Regions from separate parts of the Nonomuraea sp. NPDC050733 genome, predicted to be linked through region 2. Evidence: predicted binding sites of a transcription regulator. Region 2 holds the regulator's gene; the other holds the start of a gene.
The links. Region 2 encodes LexA, which represses DNA repair genes until DNA is damaged. Its sites were predicted from a motif close to TCGAACANNTGTTCGA; they were not measured.
Positions count from the first base shown of each region.

Region 1 (3,204 bases), on a different contig from region 2:
TCCGGCAGCCCAGAACGGGTGGATGTGGTCCGATGACTGTGTCGGCCAGGCAGGGGTGTCATCCTCCATGCCATCCGGGTGGACGGCTTCCGTTGCCTCATGGAGGGATGGGGGCTGGATGTTCTGGTCGTTGAGCTCCTGGAGGTGGGCTTGCTGGTCCGGCGGGGAAAGGTCGGGCTCCGGGGTGGTGGAGGTGGCGCGTTGTCTGCGCTGTTCGTGCCATTCGGTCAGTGAGGGCCAGCCGTCCACCGACGGCGAGACGTCCCCTCCTTGACCGCGAGCGCCACCCTGCTCCTGGCTCCTCGAAGGGCCCGAAGCGTCGTCCGACGAGAATCCGCGCCTCCGACGACCGTTCGCCGCGTCCTGGCCCTGGCCGGAAGCCGCATCCGAACGACGGCCGGAAGCCGCGTCCGTACGACGGCCGGATCGGGAAGTGCCGGACCGGGAAGTCGAGGACGAACCGGACCTGGAAGTGGAACCGGAACCTGATGTGGAGGCGGAGCCGGACTCGCCCCGTCTGCTCGTACGGCCGGCGGATGAAGGAGAGACGTCTGGCCAGGCGCCCCAGTCGCGATCGTGGGGCGCCGGGTCCTTGCCGCTCATGCCGAGGCCGATGGCCGGTGTTCACTCATGGGTGGCCGATCAGACGTCACCGGGCTTCGGCGCGGCGGCGGCCTTCGAGCCGCGGCCCGTGGGAGCAGCCGCGGTGGCCGGGGCCGGCGGGGCGGGCGGAGCGGTTTCGGCCGGGGCGTCGACGCGCGGACCCACGCCCAGCTTGTCCTTGATCTTCTTCTCGATCTCGTTGGCCATGTCGGGGTGGTTCTTCAGGAAGTTGCGGGCGTTCTCCTTGCCCTGGCCGAGCTGGTCGCCCTCGTACGTGTACCAGGCGCCGGACTTGCGGACGAAGCCGTGCTCGACACCCATGTCGATCAGGCCACCCTCGCGGGAGATGCCCACGCCGTAGAGGATGTCGAAGTCGGCGACCCGGAAGGGCGGGGCCATCTTGTTCTTGACGACCTTGACGCGGGTGCGGTTTCCGACCGCCTCCGTGCCGTCCTTGAGGGTTTCGATGCGGCGGATGTCCATGCGGACCGAGGCGTAGAACTTGAGCGCCTTACCACCGGTCGTGGTCTCGGGCGAGCCGAACATGACGCCGATCTTCTCGCGAAGCTGGTTGATGAAGATCGCGGTGGTGCCGGTGCTGTTGAGGGCGCCGGCGACCTTGCGCAGCGCCTGCGACATGAGGCGGGCCTGGAGACCGACGTGGCTGTCGCCCATCTCGCCCTCGATCTCGGCCTTGGGCACCAGCGCGGCCACCGAGTCGATGACGATGATGTCGACGGCGCCGGACCGGATCAGCATGTCGGCGATCTCCAGCGCCTGCTCACCGGTGTCGGGCTGGGAGACGAGCAGCGCGTCGGTGTCGACGCCGAGCTTCTTGGCGTACTCGGGGTCGAGGGCGTGCTCGGCGTCGATGAACGCCGCGATGCCGCCAGCCCGCTGCGCGTTGGCCACCGCGTGCAGGGCGACCGTGGTCTTACCGGAGGACTCCGGTCCGTAGATCTCGACGATCCGGCCGCGCGGCAGGCCGCCGATGCCCAGCGCCACGTCGAGAGAGATGGAGCCGGTGGGGATCACCTCGATGGGAGCCCTGGCGTCATCGCCGAGGCGCATGACGGAGCCCTTGCCGAACTGCCGCTCGATCTGGGCGAGGGCGGTCTCGAGGGCCTTCTCGCGGTCGTTGATAGCCATGGGAGCTCCCCCTGAAGGGTTGTGGTCCGATTCAGTCGAGTGAAAGCTACGGCCTGCCACCGACATTTTTCTGTGGGTCGTCGGGGAGGGCGGAGTCCCCGGCGTCTCTCATGGTAGCCGAACGGCTGTTCGATCACACCGGTAACACGCGGCCCGCGCGATGCGAGGGGCCGATGGCCTTCGGCGGGAGATCTTGGGCGCCTGCCGTCGAAGTGGGAGCGATCGAGGAACGGCGAATCACGCGGTGGCGGCTCGATCGCAGACGAAGCAGAACTCGTTGCCCTCGGGGTCGGCCATGACCTGGAAGGCCCCTTGATCGTCAATGACCGTCTCGCCGATCCGCGTGGCGCCCAGCCTCAGCGCGCGGGTGATGGCCGGTTCGATCGCGTCGACTTCGATGTCCAGGTGCAGCCGGTTCTTCACGGCCTTGTCCTCGGCGACCGGCTGGAACGCCAGCCGTACGCCACCGGGCGGTTCGACATGGGACCAGCCACGGGCGCGATTCACCGGGTCGCCGCCGACGAGGGCGGCCCAGAAGCGCACCAAGCTCTGCGGGTCCCGGCAATCCACCACGATCTGGCTCAGGCGCACGTGCATGACGGCCAGAGTAGCGATCGGCAAGAAGGCCTGATGAGCGGTGACGTGCCGCGACGCTACGTCCGGATCGATCGTATATGCGATGGTTTGCGGCGTTCGTGTTGCCAGCCGTCATGGGGTGGGGAGACTCAAGGGCAGAGGGTTGGAGGCGGCGACGTGGCGAACACGTACACCGGGGAACGGCGCGCCCATCTGGAGGCTCTCGCCGAGCTGCTGCCCGAGCAGGGGCTGGTGAGCCGCATGATTGGCGGCGACGACCCGATGCTCTGGGTCTGGCATCCGGACACCGGGCGGCAGACGATCATCTTCGCCACCCCCTCGCGCGGGGGATGGATCTTCCTGTGGGCTCCCGGCGGTCAGGGACGCGTGGAGGAGCTGGCGCGCACGGCCGGCGCGCTGAGGCGGACGCTCGACGCGTCCCCCCGGTGACGTTTCGAGGTCACCGGAGTGACGACGCCACGTTCTCCACCTGGCAGACCGCTCGCCAGACGCTCTTCGCGCTCTCGCCCTCGGCCAGCGCCTGCGTGACCGTGCGGCCGCCCAGGGGCGCCAGCACGTAGTCGCGGGCCCACGAGTCGGCGTAGGTGTCGCCGAAGTGGGCGCGCATCCGTCTCCAGAACTCGGTCAACCGCATCACTCAAGTATGGGACCACCGGCGGCATGGGTAGGACACCCGCATGGCCAAGACTCACAAGTCCTCACCCCCGAAGACCGCCAAGATCAAGGCGAACCGCGCCAGGCGCCGCGTGTTACGCCTGGCGCAACGTCTCGCCGTACAGAAGGACAAGGCGGAGAGGTCCGAACGGCACGCCGGCACCAGGCAGGCCCCTCGCGCGGGCGAGCCGAGGACACGCC
Region 1 covers NZ_JBFAHO010000033.1:20,973-24,176, reverse strand. The annotation lists gene recA (recombinase RecA) at 643-1,752, opposite strand; gene AB0H64_RS34380 (VOC family protein) at 1,990-2,349, opposite strand; gene AB0H64_RS34375 (hypothetical protein) at 2,506-2,778, shown strand; gene AB0H64_RS34370 (DUF3046 domain-containing protein) at 2,789-2,983, opposite strand.
Region 1: a site for LexA is predicted at 1,870-1,885, ahead of recA (recombinase RecA). Genes of this name have one in related genera too.

Region 2 (3,204 bases):
CGCTCGCCGCCCGATTCACCCTCAAGGCCGACCTCCGCCGGCCCCGCGCCCGGTACGGGCAGTTGCTGTCATCGGTCGGTCGTCTGGTCGTCGGCGACCGGCTCTTCCTCAGCCGGGGACTGGTCGCGTTCTTCCTGTTCGCCTCTTTCGGCACGCTGTGGAGCGGGCTCGCGCTCCCGCTCGGCGACGCGCCATGGCGCCTCGGCACCACCGACATCGGATTGTTCGGACTCGCCGGTCTCACCGGGGCGCTGGGCGCGGCCCGGGCCGGCCGATGGGCCGACCGAGGTCTGGCGCCCTCGGTCACCGGCTGGTCACTTGCCCTGCTCACAGCCTCGTGGCCGCTGATCGGCCAGGCGGGATCATCCCTGTGGCTGTTGATCGTCGGCGTCATCGTCCTGGACTTCGCCGTGCAAGCCGTTCACGTCAGCAGCCAGCACCTGCTCACCGCCGCCCGCCCCGACCAGAGCAGTGGCGTCATCGGCGCCTACATGGCCTTCTACTCCCTCGGCTCCGCGCTCGGCGCGATCACCACCACCTGGGCCTACAGCGCCGCGGGATGGCCGGCCGCCAGCCTGCTCGGCGCGGCCTACGCCGCACTCGGACTCCTCGTCGCCATCTCGACCCGACGTTTCGCCGCCCTGCCGGGGGCGCAACCACGTACGTCCGTGTCGGCTACGCCCCGCTGACACCCGGTGGCGCGAGCGCACAGCGCCTGCTGGAGCCGGTCGCGGCTCCCCAGGGTGTTCCCGGGGAGCCGTCGGCGGCGGGGTGGGTCAGAGGCGGCGGAGGACCGCCACGACCTTGCCCAGGACGCTGGCCTCGTCGCCGGGGATCGGGTCGTAGTTGGGGTTGTGAGGGACCAGCCAGACGTGGCCGTCCTTGCGCTTGAAGGTCTTGACCGTGGCCTCGCCGTCGATCATGGCGGCCACGATGTCGCCGCTCTCGGCGACGGGCTGCTGGCGCACGACCACCCAGTCACCGTCGGCGATGGCGGCTTCGATCATGGAGTCACCGGCGACCTGAAGGAGGAACAGGGTGCCCTCGCCGACGAGTTGCTTGGGCAGCGCGAAGACGTCTTCGACGCTCTCCTCGGCGAGGATCGGCCCACCGGCGGCGATCCGGCCGACCAGCGGCACATAGGCGGCCGTGGGCCGGCTCACCGTGGGCTCCTCGGAGGAGGCGTCGGGGTCGACCCACAGTGCCGGCTCACCCGGCAGGCGGACTTCGAGGGCGCGCGGCCGGTGCGGGTCGCGCCTCAGATAGCCCTTACGCTGCAACGCCGTCAACTGGTGCGACACGCTCGACGTGCTCGTCAGCTGGACGGCCTCGCCGATCTCACGCATGGACGGCGGATATCCGCGCTGTTGCACCGAATCGCGAATCACTTCGAGAATCTTGCGCTGCCTGGGCGTCAGGCCCAGGGAGTCGCGCCGGCGCACCGCGAGGTCTGTGACCCCGTTTGCGTCATCTCGCTCGCTCATGCTCTCCTCCTCGTCGCCGGGTGGCCTGCCGCTCCGGCCGGCCCTCCCGGTCCGTGGTCTCCATGTCGCACACAGCGACCGTATCGCTGTTGAAGATCATCTTCAAACAATTGTTCGAGTCGTCCTCGAAATTATCAGTGACGTGGTGTACAACATCGTACGGGAGTTCGATCGACACCGTGTTCGATTTGCTGATCTTTATTGGGTCTTTTTCTCGGACCCTGGACGGCGTGGGAGGTCAATCGTGCGCGCCACCGCGGTCACGGACATGACCAGCGACGACGTCGGGCGACCGCGGGTCGCCGGGGGCCGGACAAAGGCGATCAAGAACGACGGTGTCGGGAGCGGGCGGACCGTGGGGGAGGACAAAGCGTTCAGTATTCGCAGACGCCTCGGTTTACGCCACAATTCACCATCCGGGCAGGGCGGAGGTGGTGGTGAGGTGACCAGAGTGGCCGAGCGGAACATGCAGGCGGGACGGCCGGAGCCGGCGCGGCACGCCGTCCGGTCGTCACAAGGCGTCCGTCGTCACCCCTGGGCCGGGACCGCGCTTCCGGAGCAGACGGTGGCGGTGCAGAGAGCCGGCGGAGCGGCCGTAATCCCGGAGCAGACGGCTGCGGTGCATGGAGACGGGAGCGCCGGCCCGTCGTGACGGCGGGTCTGGCTGAGCGCTTCGCGCGTTCTGGGCGTACTGGATGGTAGGGCCGGACCCGGCGACCGGGTCCGGTTCGCGGCCGGGTGGACCGCAGGTGGCACTTCGAGGGGTGGGGTTCAGATGCGGGAGGACGTCTCGCGCAGTGGTGGTGTGTCGCCGGGCACCGACGCGACGCCGGCCCGCGGGGCCGGTCGCGCCTCCGCCGCGAGAGGAAGACCGCAACTGTGGCTCGTCCCGCCACCCAGAACGGACGCCGAGGGCCTTGACCTCCCCGGGGAGCCGTGTGAGGGCCGGCGCGGGGGAGAAGCCGGCGTACCGGAAGACCGACGAGTCGGGGGTGGCGGCTCCCCCGCGGCAGGCGCGAATGTCGCCGAAGGCGGACAGGCGCCGGGGTGCGGTTCGCCCCCGGGGCGCGGGCGGCTCTCGATCGTGCCCGGCGGCGCTGGGATGGATGGCCCTGGGACGGGTCGCGTCGGGACCAAGGGTGCTGGGGCGGGCGGTGCGGGGACCGGTCGCGTTGGGGCGGGCGGCGTTACAAGCGGAGACGCTGCCGCTTCGTACGTTGGGGGGAGAGGAGCTGAGGCTGGTGGCCGGGGCGGTGGGTCTGTGCCGGTGGCTCGGATCGGCTCCGTCGTTCAGGGGGGCCGCAGCGGGGAGCCCGTAGCGGGTCAGGGGCGAGGACTCGGCCAGGGACGAGAGGCTGCCCCGGGCGCGAGGTCTGCCCGGAGGCGAGGAGTCTCCCAAGGGGCGGCGGGCGCACAGGGGGGAAGGTCGGCTCAGAGCGCAAAGTTCGCTCAGGGGAGAGGCAGTGCTCAGGGGCGGGGGGCCGATCAGAGACGAGGGGCCGGTCAGAGGCGAACGGGCGATCAAGGGCGAGGGTTCGGTGAGAGTCGAGAGGCGGGGCTCGGCCCGGGGGTCGGATCAGAGGCTCGGCTCGCAAGAGGGGCTCGTGAGAGGCCGGAGAGGGCGCGTGAGCGAAGGGCCGTGCGGAAGACGTCTGATCGGATGGGGCCTGTTCGGACGGGCGCCGTTCGGAACCGACCCATGCGGACGGCTCCCGTCGCC
Region 2 covers NZ_JBFAHO010000005.1:370,938-374,141, reverse strand. The annotation lists gene AB0H64_RS13460 (MFS transporter) at 1-689, shown strand, start outside; gene lexA (transcriptional repressor LexA) at 777-1,484, opposite strand.